DNA from 3 places in the Bacillus sp. 11C genome. Region 1 is predicted to be linked to each of the others. Evidence: riboswitches for the same ligand, from Rfam matches in the RefSeq annotation. Region 1 holds a riboswitch; each other region holds the start of a gene.
The links. A riboswitch is a leader RNA that binds a small molecule or an ion and turns the genes downstream of it on or off. The one in region 1 is predicted to bind S-adenosylmethionine.

Region 1 (4,195 bases):
CAAACAAAAACAAGCCGATACAGGAGATGATGTCTCCGCGGACATTTTGATAACCGAAAAAGCGTCCTTGTTGGACAAGCATCTTCAGCTCTTGTTCGCCATAATCCGGCCACCCGGCTTGCCTGCAAAGCCGCAATAGGCCGGGAATATGTTCTTCATGAAGCTCAATCAGCTCATCCATTACCTTCACACAGTTCACCTGCTTGTTCCGAGTTTTTTGTACATGACGATATGTTTGCCAATGCCGGGAACTTCAAATGGTTCGCCAAGTTCCTTCCATTCAAGCTTTGCGTAGTAGCCTTTGACATGGTATCTTGCATTGCACCAGACCGCCTGCACGCCTCTCTCGTCCAGCTTCTCCTCCGCGTGTTTGATCAGCGCGCTGCCGGCTTTTTGTTCGCGATATCCTTCAAGCGTCGCCATGCCCCTCAGCTGATATGCGGCTGAGGCTGTTAATAATGGCTGATGTTGAGGGGAAAAAGAAGCGATGCTGATGAGCGTTCCTTCAAAAAATACACCGAGATGAAAAGCGCCTTCCGCATGGTCCTGTTCATATTTGCATTGTTCGATGGATTGATGGGGACGCAGGATGCGCTGCCGGATGTCGTATGTATCTTCTGCGGAAATGGTTTTAACTTCAAGCATGATGTTCCTCCTCTTAAAAAGTTTTCTATATCGTAACATGAATCCGATTAGAAAAGACTGCCTGATTGACTCAGGCAGCCATATTTAACGCAAATAAATATTTTGGCGTTGTTCGTCTTTTTGCTGAATATACGTGGTGAGCTCAGCGGTTAAGTCAGATCTGAGAAAAGGCGTAATCAAGTAGATGCCGTTAAACAGCTCGCATGCCGCATCCAGAAGGGAATGTGCAATTGCAAGGCCTTCCGCTTTTTGCTTCTCTTTATCCTCACCTGCAAGAGCCATTTTTTCGCGAATAGAGTCTGACAGCTTAATCCCGGGAATTTCATTGTGGATGAATTCAGCATTCCGGCTGCTTGTGAGCGGCATAATGCCGATATAGATCGGCGTCTTCAGATGCTTTGTTTCGTTATGGATATCGACAAGCTGCTGCTCGGAATAGACAGGCTGTGAAACAAAATAATCGGCGCCGCAATCTATTTTTTTCTCCAGCCGTTTTACCGCTTTATCCAGATGGCGGACGTTAGGATTAAATGCGGCGGCGACTGAGAAATTCGTTTTCTTGCCAAGGGGTTTTCCGGACAGGGACAGCCCTTCATTGAACTGTTTGATCAGTCTGATTAAATCAAAGGATGTTAAATCATAAACAGACGTCGCCCCCGGGAAGTCCCCGATTTTAGAAGGGTCGCCTGTGATAGCCAGCACGTCATTCAGCCCTAATGTATCAAGGCCCATTAAATGTGACTGCAAGCCAATAATGTTTCGGTCACGGCACGTAATGTGGACAAGGGAGCGCATATCGAGCTGCTGCTTCACAAGGGCGCCGCAGGCAACATTGCTGATCCGCGGGGTCGCCAAGGAATTATCAGCGAGCGTCAGGGCGTCGATTCCCGCTTCTTTTAATTCAGCAGCGGCGGACAAAAACTTGTCAAAACTCAATTTTTTCGGCGGATCCAGCTCTACGATGATGGAGCGTTTTTCCGCCGCGATCTCATTCAGGCCGGGCTCTGTCCGCTCATGATGAACAGAGATAAATTCTTTCGCCCGGGTTTTGACTTCTTTTTCCGTAATCGGAGCAAGCCCGCCAACCGCTTCCGCCATCGCGCGGATATGATTCGGCGTGGTGCCGCAGCAGCCGCCGATAATCCGCGCGCCTTGCTTGCGGAATTCTGACGCGCTGTTTTGAAAATACGTGTCGTCAGTTTCATAGACGAGCCGTCCCTCTTCAAGCGAAGGAAGACTGCTGTTCGGATAAACTGATAAGAACACGTCATCAAAAATCGGCACTTCGCTGAGCGCTTCAATCATATGATAAGGGCCGAGCCGGCAGTTAATGCCGACGATATCAGCCCCGAGATCCGCAATCGATCGCAATGCTTCAGAAAGAGATGTTCCGTCCTGCAGTACGCCTTGCTCATGCATAGAGACATTGAGCATAATTGGAAGTCCAGTCTCTTTGCGCGCGATTTTCAGCACTTCACGGGCTTCTTCCAAATCATAATATGTTTCTAACAGCAAGCCATCCGGCTCTTCATGCAGCAGCAGGTACAGCTGCTCGCGAAAACTGCGTTTGATTTCGTCAAGGCTGTACGCGTTTTTATTAAATGTGCGGATGCCGCCCATCGTCCCAAGGACGTACGCATCGCCTGCTGAAGCCCGCGCGATTCTTACTGCCTCTTGATTCATTTTTTTAATGTCATCCTCAAGCCCGTGTCTCGATAATTTAATATAATTGGCCCCGTACGTATTCGTTTGAATGATGTCGGCTCCCGCCTCAACGTACGCTTTATGTATGCGCTGAATTTCCTCCGGCTTCGAAATGTTGAGCTCCTCGAAACATCTGTCAATGCCATAGGAGTAGAGGAGCGTCCCCATGGCGCCGTCACCGATTAACACCTGTTTTTGCAAATCTTCTAAAAGTCCCATTGTCTGCCTCCTTTATTCACATTCAGCAAGGAAAAAAGAGAAATAAAAAAAGTCCTCTTAAGAAGAAGACTTTGTCAGTGATTTTGTCTCTTCTTATCTTCCAAGCTGTTCGAGCTTGCTGGATTTAGCACCTTGGTCATGGCTGATCGCCATTACACCGGTTGCTGAAGCTTCGTCGGGCCAGTCCCTCTGCTTCTCTTGATAAGAACGGATATGAAGTTTTCGTGTTCAGGAAATGCCAAAAGATTCCGGGTTTTTTCCCTTTCTCCAAATTTACCGAAAATAAAGACAATAATCAATAGGATTCAGAAAATTTATCTGAAATTTATAAATTGAACGTCAATCGGCAGATCTGCATCCCGCACAGCTGAGATAATCTGCTGCAGGTCATCCTTGTTTTTTCCGGTGACGCGCACTTGATCATCCTGCACTTGAGACTTTACTTTCAGTCCGGAGTTTTTGATGATCATATTGACTTTTTTGGCATTATCTTTGTCAATGCCTTGAACAAGCTTTGCGCGCTGGCGCACCGTTCCGCCGGACGCGTTTTCAACCTTGCCGTAATCAATGTTTTTTGTCGGCACGTTTCGTTTAATCAATTTACTGACCAGCACATCTTTCAGCTGGCTTAATTTGAATTCGTCATCGGAAACGAGGACAAGCTCCTCTTTATCTAAAGAAATGTCGCTTTTGCTTCCTTTAAAGTCATAGCGTGTGCTGATTTCCTTCAATGCGATTTGGATCGCGTTTTGCACCTCAGGCAATTCCACCTTGGATACTATATCAAATGAACTTTCTTTTGCCATATGAAAACCTCCATAACATTTAACTTATGTGTTGATTATAGTAGAATAAAGAGAAACTTCCAACAGAACAAAGAATCAATTTGTGATGATTGGAAAAAATGTTAACAGCATCCGCAGAAAAATAAGCGGAACAGGAAGGACGATAGCATGAGACCAGGGCAGCAATTAACCTTGAGTATAGATCACCAAACGGACTTCGGTTACTTTTTAACCGACGGAGAAGACACGATTCTCTTACATAACAGTGAAATAACTGAGGATATCGAGGACAGAGACGAAGTAGAGGTTTTTATATACGTCGATCAGCAGGAAAGGCTTGCGGCCACGATGAGAATACCTGTCATCAGCGCGGATGAGTACGGCTGGGTCGAAGTGGTGGATAAAGTGGAAGATATGGGAGTATTCGTTGATGTCGGTTTATCTAAGGACGCGCTTGTTGCAACTGAGCATTTGCCGCCATACGAAGATGTCTGGCCGCAAAAAGGCGACAAGCTCTACTGTATGCTGAAAGTGACGAACCGGGGGCGCATGTTTGCCAAACCAGCGCCGGAAGACATCATCAGCGAACTGTTTACCGATGCCTCAGAGGATCTGATGAATAAAGAGCTGACAGGTACGGTGTATAGACTGATCGCAACAGGTTCATTCATTATCACGGACGACGGTATCCGCGGTTTTATCCATCCGTCAGAAAGAAAAGAGGAGCCAAGACTCGGTTCAAGAATCACGGGACGGGTGATTCAAGTAAAAGAAGACGGTTCAGTCAATATGTCGCTGCTTCCGAGAAAACAGGATGCATTGTCTGTAGATGCCGAATATAT
Region 2 (4,195 bases), on a different contig from region 1:
ACCACCACACCTGATAGATCGATTAACAGATGCTCCACGCGTCTTTTTGCACAAGCATGAAGCGTGTTTTCCAGAATAAACTTTGCACGTTCAGTGTCAATGTCACCGACAAGCGGCAGCAGAGCTGTTGATTTGCTCAGGGTAATGATAGGCGAGCTTAATTCCAATATCATTTCTCTCTGGGCGTTTAATTGCTGTTTGGCATTTGCTTCAGCGTGATCGACGAATGTATAAATGGTAAAATCAAAAACTTTTACAATCAAATCGGCCCATTTTTGTTTCTCTCCCGGTTCAAACGCCGACTCATTTTCTTCTGCGAACTTCTCAAAATACTTCGTATATAATCTCCGGTTTCTCATAAACTCCCGAATCACATACTGAACCGGAGTGTCGAGATGCTTTTGATCGTTCGTCAGCTCAATGACCCACACTCGAAATTCTTCGAGAAATTGTTTTTCCGGTAAAACATACATGTCATTCAGATGCCGGTAAAATTCTCTGTCCTGTTCTTTCAATTCTTCCGTTACAGATGCATTATGTAAGGCATAAATCGAATTCGGATCGCTTTCTTCCATCGTTTCAATCCATTCATCAGCCATTTGTTCCACATACTCTGAAAAAAATGCATATAATTTTTCATTCAGTTTCATCACACTACTCCTTTCCCCAAACACTATTATAACTTGACTGACCGCTGAATCCCAGTCATACAAGCTGAAGCCATCCAATATTTTGAAAATTACTAATTCTTTGGGTTGTATCCTATTTTTTCAAAATGCTTCAAATGGCTCTGTCCGAGCGGTTGCTTTTTTCATATAATGTGAAGCAACATCCTTGTATCCACTTGCAAGCATAAAAAAGGAGGGCTTTTTTATGAATGGTGAAATCCGCTTGATCCCGTATGTGACGAATGAGCAGATCATGGATGTAAACGAGCTTCCTGAAGGCATTAAAGTGATTAAGGCGCCAGAAATATGGGCAAAAGGGGTAAAAGGAAAAAATGTGAAAATTGCTGTATTGGACACGGGCTGCGACATAAGCCACCCTGATTTAAAAAATCAAGTCATCGGCGGAAAGAACTTCACGGATGATGACGGCGGCAAGGAAGATGCGATTTCCGATTACAACGGACACGGCACACACGTCGCCGGAACGATTGCAGCTAACGATTCAAACGGCGGCATTGCCGGGGTCGCGCCTGAGGCAAGCCTATTGATTGTGAAAGTTCTTGGCGGTGCAAACGGCAGCGGCCAATATGAATGGATTATTAACGGCATTAACTACGCTGTGGAACAGAAAGCCGATATCATCTCGATGTCCCTTGGCGGACCGAACGATGTGCCGGAGCTTGAAGAAGCGGTGAAAAACGCCGTCAAAAACGGAGTGCTTGTCGTTTGCGCAGCGGGAAATGAAGGTGACGGAAACGAACGAACAGAAGAGCTTTCCTACCCTGCGGCTTATAATGAAGTGATCGCGGTTGGATCTGTTTCCGTAGCGCGTGAATTATCAGAATTTTCTAACGCCAATAAAGAGATTGATCTTGTGGCACCGGGAGAAAATATAGTGTCCACCCTTCCTAACAAGAAGTACGGTAAGCTTACCGGCACTTCAATGGCTGCCCCTCATGTCAGCGGAGCGCTTGCTTTAATCAAAAGCTATGAAGAAGAATCATTTCAACGAAAGCTTTCTGAAACTGAAGTTTATGCACAGCTGGTCCGCAGAACACTCCCTCTCGATATTGCAAAAACGCTGGCAGGTAATGGATTCCTGTATTTAACCGCTCCTGATGAGCTGGCAGAAAGAGCAGCGCAATCACATTTGATGACCCTATAAAATTATTTTTCTTATATAACATAAACCACATAGAGTAAATAAAATTTCAAATTCTATGTTGACAACAAATTTGAATTACTGTTAAGATTACCAACAAATGATTTAACTTTTCAAAAAATTAATAACATTTTCTCTTATCGAGAGTTGGGCGAGGGATTGGCCTTTTGACCCCAACAGCAACCGACCGTAATTCCATTGTGAAATGGGGCGCACTGCTTTTCGCGCCGAGACTGCTGTCTCATAAGGCACGGTGCTAATTCCATCAGATTGTGTCTGAGAGATGAGAGAGGCAGTGTTTTACGCAGAAAAGCCTCTTTCTCTCATGGGAAAGAGGCTTTTTGTTGTGAGAAAACCTCTTAGCAGCCTGTATCCGCGGGTTAACGAGAGTGTTTTACATATAAAGGAGGAGAAACAATGACAACCATCAAAACATCGAATTTAGGATTTCCAAGAATCGGACTGAACAGAGAATGGAAAAAAGCGCTTGAAGCGTATTGGAAAGGCAGCACTGATAAAGATACGTTTTTAAAGCAAATCGACGACCTCTTTTTATCCGCAGTAAAAACACAAATCGACCAGCAGATTGATGTTGTGCCTGTTTCTGATTTCACACAGTATGACCATGTACTCGACACAGCAATCAGCTTCAACTGGATTCCGAAACGATTCAGACATTTGACTGACGCTACCGATACATACTTCGCTATCGCCCGCGGAATAAAAGACGCCGTATCTAGTGAAATGACAAAATGGTTTAATACAAATTACCATTACATCGTTCCTGAATATGACGAAAGCATTGAATTCCGCCTGACAAGAAACAAACAGCTCACAGACTACCGCCGGATCAAACAGGAATACGGCGTTGAAACAAAACCTGTGATTGTCGGCCCTTATACGTTCGTTACGCTTGCTAAAGGCTATGAACCGTCTGAAGCAAAAGCGATCCAAAAACGTCTTGTGCCGTTATATGTACAGCTTTTGAAAGAACTTGAAGAAGAAGGCGTACAATGGGTTCAAATCGATGAGCCGGCGCTTGTTACAGCCTCTAGCGAAGATGTCCGCGGTGCAAAAGAATTATTCGAAAACATCACAAGTGAACTTTCATCCTTGAATGTGCTGTTGCAAACGTATTTTGATTCTGTTGATGCTTACGAAGAGCTGATCTCTTACCCAGTACAGGGAATTGGCCTTGATTTCGTTCACGATAAAGGCAGAAACCTGGAACAGCTGAAAACACACGGCTTTCCAGCAGACAAAGTGCTGGCAGCTGGCGTTATCGACGGACGCAACATTTGGAAAGCGGATCTCGAAGAACGTCTCGATGCCGTTCTTGATATTCTCAGCATTGCAAAAGTGGATGAACTGTGGATTCAGCCTTCCAGCAGCCTGCTGCACGTTCCGGTAGCGAAGCACCCTGACGAGCATTTGGAAAAGGATCTGCTGAACGGATTATCATACGCAAAAGAAAAACTAGCTGAGCTGACAGCTTTGAAAGAAGGCTTAGTATCAGGAAAAGCGGCGATCAGCGAACACATTCAGCAGGCTAAAACGGATATTCAGGCGCTCAAACAGTTTGCAACAGGCGCGAATTCCGAACAGAAGAAAGAGCTTGAGCAATTAACCGATAAAGACTTCAAACGCCCGATTCCGTTTGAAGAACGTTTAGCCCTGCAAAATGAATCTCTTGGCCTTCCGCTTTTGCCGACGACTACGATCGGAAGCTTCCCGCAGTCTGCTGAAGTGCGGAGCGCACGCCAAAAATGGCGGAAAAATGAGTGGTCTGATGAACAGTATCAAAACTTTATCAATGCAGAAACAAAACGATGGATTGATATTCAGGAAGAATTGGAACTTGATGTCCTTGTTCACGGTGAATTTGAACGGACAGACATGGTCGAATACTTCGGTGAGAAGCTGGCCGGCTTTGCCTTCACAAAATACGCATGGGTTCAATCATACGGCTCACGCTGTGTCCGCCCGCCAGTCATTTACGGAGATGTTGAATTTATTGAACCGATGACAGTGAAAGACACGTTATATGCACAGTCATTGACATCCAAGCATGTGAAAGGAATGCTGACCGGCCCAGTTACAATCTTGAACTGGTCTTTCCCTCGAAACGACATTTCGAGAAAAGATATCGCCTTCCAAATCGGGCTCGCCCTTCGCAAAGAAGTAAAAGCGCTTGAGGACGCAGGCATTCAAATCATTCAAGTCGATGAGCCATCGCTGCGAGAAGGCCTTCCATTGAAAACCCGCGATTGGGATGAGTATTTGACTTGGGCGGCTGAAGCATTCAGATTAACCACTTCTTCCGTGAAAAACGAGACGCAAATTCATACACATATGTGCTACAGCA
Region 3 (4,195 bases), on a different contig from region 1:
TCTTTTTCCTCCTAGTTAACATATAAAAAAACTCAGATTAATGATCAGATTCCCCCGCCTTGTTCGTGGACAGAGCGTCTCTCTTTACGTATGGCCTTCATCAGGCTGACGGCACCGACCGTCGCTAAGAGCACGCTTACCATAATAAAGATTGAATAATAATCCGCTTTTAAAAACAAGGATACAAGCATATAAGAAATCGATAAAGATAAAAACGGCGATACAATCCATACCTTCAGCATCGTTTGAACAACTTGTTTATGGAACACATTCGGACCGTTTTTTGCCATGCCTATTCCGATAATAGACGATGAAGTGACTTGCGCCAAAGGCACCGGCATCCCAAATACCGAACTGATGATCACCAGTCCCGCTCCCGTACCGGATAAGAGAATGCCTTCTCCTTTTGAGAATCTCGTAATTTTCTTCCCGTTTGTTTCTAACACACGCCGGCCTAATAACAGCGCGCCAAGAGCAACAAACGCTCCTCCGTACAAAGTTCCTTTCGCGACATCCAGCACACCGGCCGCCACTAACGGGCCAACGGCATTCGCCACGTTGTTCATGCCGGCAGAGAACGCTTCGAAAAATCCGGCACCTAACAATGCAATGCCAAGGAATTTTTGCTTTTTAGAAGATTTAATTTCAATCTTAAAATAACGAAACAGCTTAAATACGAAATAGGTGAAGCCGAAAGCGAACAGCGGGACAAAAACCCAAAACGACACAATGACCAGAAGGCTGTTCACAAACAATACTTTGTAAGCGACTCCCACGCCGACAACAGCACCGACTGTTACTTCACTTGTCGACAAAGGAATGCCGAGCAGATTAGCCGTAAAGAGCGACAGCGCAGCGGCTCCAATAATAATGCAAACAATCGTCAGTGTAATCGTCTGCTCGGGGATAATTCCGGAACTGATGGTTTTTACAACCTCCCCCCCGCCAATGACCGCCCCAGCTAGCACACCGACTGCGCATAGGATCAAAGCGTAGGTTTTCTTTCTGATGGCTCCAGAGCCGTAAGCAACTCCCATCGAAGCTGCAGCGCCGCTTGCACCAATATTCATCGCGAAAAACAAGCTAAATAAAATAGCGGCTAGTTCCATTTTGCAGCTCCTTATTCATGCAGTCCGCATTCTGTTTTCGCCATGCCATTCCATCTGCCTGAGCGTAAATCCTCTGCGGTAAAAGCAGGAGCCGTACAAGGCGCGCAGCCAATACTTGGATAACCTTGGTCATGAAGCGGATTGTAGTCCAGCTCATTCCGGGATGTGTATCTCCAAATGTCTTTCCAAGTCCAATGGATAAGCGGGCATACTTTTACTGATTTGAATTTTTCATCTTTGTTTAAGAAATTCGTATGGGCACGGCTTGGCCCTTGATCGCGGCGCAGACCGGAAAGCCAAGCCGGATGTCCCGAAAGCGCCTCTCTTAAAGGAACGATCTTTCTGAGATAGCAGCATTGATTCGGTTCTCTTTCCCACAGTTTGTCACCATATTCACCGGCTTGCTGTTCAAGGGTAAGGTCTGGTTTTTTCAGGATGATATGAAGACCAGGATAACGCTCTTTCACTCGTTCAATCGTTTCATATGTTTCTTTAAAATGAAGCCCTGTATCAAGAAACACAATCTCTGCGTCTTTTTTCACTTTATAAATTAAGTCAATCAAAACGATTCCTTCAATTCCGAAACTGCATGCATAAACAAGCTGATTGCCGTAATGGCCGTATGCCCACTTTAAAACTGACAGCGCTCCTTTATAAGGATCGTCTTCCGGAAATGTAATCGTTGGTTCTTCCCAATTATCGTACGTTAACATTTCTTCTTTCCTCCTTTCGGAGACAACAGTAGCTTTCTGCTGGTTGTCTTTTACCAATTGTATTGCGCGGCTGCGGTTATCGCAGTCAGCCTTTTTTCCTCTTAAAATAAAAAACTTTCAATCCGGCGGAAAGAAAGACAGGAACAGCATGTAGCCCTTATCTTTCAAAATGGAATTCATTTTGCTGGAAGTAGCACCTTACAAACTGTGCAGGTTGCCGGGCTTCATAGGTCCAGTCCCTCAGCCGCTCTTGATAAGTTTTTAGATTTGTAGTAAATTTTAGCACAATTCTAACATAAGTCAACCCGACTTTTTTTATAGGATTAATAAAAAAACAGGCTGCAAGGCCTGTTTTCAAGTACAGAAAGGCTTTGGAGCCCTTGTACATCACCAAAATTTATTTGTTATTTTTTAAACCAATCTTTTGACTCGGGATTTTGTTTCCACGTTTTCAGCTTTTCTAAATCGTCTGAATGAATATTTCCGTTTTCAAGCGCGACCTGTGTGAGCGTATCATAATCAGTTAAAGAGTAGTATGGCAGTTCTGCCTTCGCAAACGCTTCCTGCGCTTTAGGCAGTCCGTACGTAAAGATTGAGACGACACCAAGCACTTCACAGCCTGCCGCTTGTAAAGCCGCCGCAGCTTCAAGCACACTGCCTCCTGTGGAAATTAAGTCTTCGATCAAAACCGTTTTTTGGCTTTTTTGAACAGTTCCCTCAATCTGATTGCCTTTTCCGTGCGTTTTCGGCTTGCTTCTCACATAACACATCGGAAGATTCAAACGGTCAGCCGCCAGAGCAGCATGAGGAATACCGGCTGTTGCTGTTCCCGCAATCATTTCAGCTTCAGGAAAATGCTCTTCGACAAGCTTGCTGATGCCTGAAGCGACATCATTTCTGACCTCCGGGAATGATAGCGTAAGGCGATTGTCACAGTAGATGGGCGATAAAATGCCGCTAGCCCATGTAAATGGCTCGTTCGGGCGTAAAAATACAGCTTGGATGTTTAATAGATGTTTTGCGATGACTTGTTTCATGATTTGATCCCCTCCCATTCGAGTCTGACAGCTTCATAGGCTTTTACCGGGTCTTTCGCTTTTGTAATCGAGCGTCCCACCACAATCGCTGATGAACCTTTCTCTCTTGCAATTGCAGGTGTCGCTACGCGGATTTGGTCATTCGCAGCGTCCTCTGACAGCCTGATCCCCGGAGTAACAGTCAGAAATGAAGGCGATACCGCTTCGTAAATGGCTTTTGCTTCATGAACAGAGCAGACCACTCCATCCAGCCCGCTTTCTTCCGCCAGTTTGCTGTAGTGGACGACCGTGTCGATCAGAGGTTTTTCGATCAGCAGTTCATCTTTCATGAGTTGTTCAGATGTGCTTGTCAGCTGGGTTACCGCGATAAGGGACGGGCGTTTTTGTCCGGCCGGCGTCCCTTCTTCTAAGCCTTCCAGAGCTGCTTGCATCATTTTTTTGCCTCCTGCCGCATGAACATTGACGAGGTCTACTCCGAGACCGGCAAGGCGCTTCATCGCTTTGTTTACAGTGGTCGGGATGTCATGAAGCTTTAAATCTAAAAACAGCTCGCAATTTCTTTCTTTTAGTTGTTTGACGATAGATGGCCCTTCTTGATAAAAAAGCTCCATCCCAACCTTTACAAATAACGGTCCTTGCTGAAAAGGCGCTAAGAATGCAAGTGTTTCTTCAGCTGTTGCAAAATCAAGCGCGATGATGGGCAGGTTGTTTTTCATGGTTCCAGCTCCTTCCGATGCATTCTTCAATTGATTGATAGCCGTATTGGCGCAAAACAGCTGGGAGCTGGTCTATAATATCTGGGCATGCAAAAGGATTTACAAAGTTTACTGTTCCGACAGCGACCGCGCTTGCTCCCGCAAGAAGAAATTCCAGTGCATCTTCGGCCGTCTGCACGCCTCCCATTCCGATAATCGGGATGTTGACCGCCTGGCTGACTTCATACACCATGCGAATAGCAACCGGCCTCACAGCAGGACCAGAAAGCCCCCCTGTTTTATTCGCTAATATCGGCTTTCCTGATTTTAAATCGAGTCTCATCCCGATTAATGTGTTGATCATCGTAAGACCGTCCGCTCCCGCCTCCTCGATCGCTGATGCAATTTCTGTGATATTTGCCACGTTCGGGGAAAGCTTCACATAAACGGGTACATCTGAAACCTCTTTAACCGCTTTCGTCAAATCAGCAGCCATTTTAGGGTTCGTGCCAAAAGCGATTCCGCCTGTTTTCACATTCGGGCAGGAAATGTTCAATTCAAGTGCATGAACGTTGGGCGCTTTACTGATATGCTCTGCGACTTCTACATAATCCTCGATCTGAGAACCTGCGACATTGGCA

Region 2: it holds a riboswitch for S-adenosylmethionine, as region 1 does, so the genes downstream of both, metE (5-methyltetrahydropteroyltriglutamate--homocysteine S-methyltransferase) here and ACY3LV_RS15690 (bifunctional homocysteine S-methyltransferase/methylenetetrahydrofolate reductase) in region 1, are expected to answer to the same signal.
Region 3: it holds a riboswitch for S-adenosylmethionine, as region 1 does, so the genes downstream of both, ACY3LV_RS08410 (phosphoadenylyl-sulfate reductase) here and ACY3LV_RS15690 (bifunctional homocysteine S-methyltransferase/methylenetetrahydrofolate reductase) in region 1, are expected to answer to the same signal.

Annotation. Positions count from the first base shown of each region.
Region 1 covers NZ_JBUPVZ010000011.1:120,280-124,474, forward strand. Annotated here, with positions in the region: gene ACY3LV_RS15680 (GNAT family N-acetyltransferase) at 1-190, opposite strand, end outside; gene ACY3LV_RS15685 (GNAT family N-acetyltransferase) at 196-645, opposite strand; gene ACY3LV_RS15690 (bifunctional homocysteine S-methyltransferase/methylenetetrahydrofolate reductase) at 730-2,568, opposite strand; SAM riboswitch class I at 2,659-2,776, opposite strand; gene ACY3LV_RS15695 (YajQ family cyclic di-GMP-binding protein) at 2,883-3,374, opposite strand; partial or broken gene ACY3LV_RS15700 (CvfB family protein) at 3,473-4,195, shown strand, end outside.
Region 2 covers NZ_JBUPVZ010000007.1:10,601-14,795, forward strand. Annotated here, with positions in the region: gene rsbRB (RsbT co-antagonist RsbRB) at 1-650, opposite strand, end outside; gene isp (serine protease Isp) at 874-1,833, shown strand; SAM riboswitch class I at 1,965-2,120, shown strand; gene metE (5-methyltetrahydropteroyltriglutamate--homocysteine S-methyltransferase) at 2,248-4,195, shown strand, end outside.
Region 3 covers NZ_JBUPVZ010000004.1:287,587-291,781, forward strand. Annotated here, with positions in the region: gene cysP (sulfate permease) at 45-1,109, opposite strand; gene ACY3LV_RS08410 (phosphoadenylyl-sulfate reductase) at 1,121-1,822, opposite strand; SAM riboswitch class I at 1,977-2,082, opposite strand; gene pyrE (orotate phosphoribosyltransferase) at 2,227-2,859, opposite strand; gene pyrF (orotidine-5'-phosphate decarboxylase) at 2,856-3,575, opposite strand; gene ACY3LV_RS08425 (dihydroorotate dehydrogenase) at 3,544-4,195, opposite strand, start outside.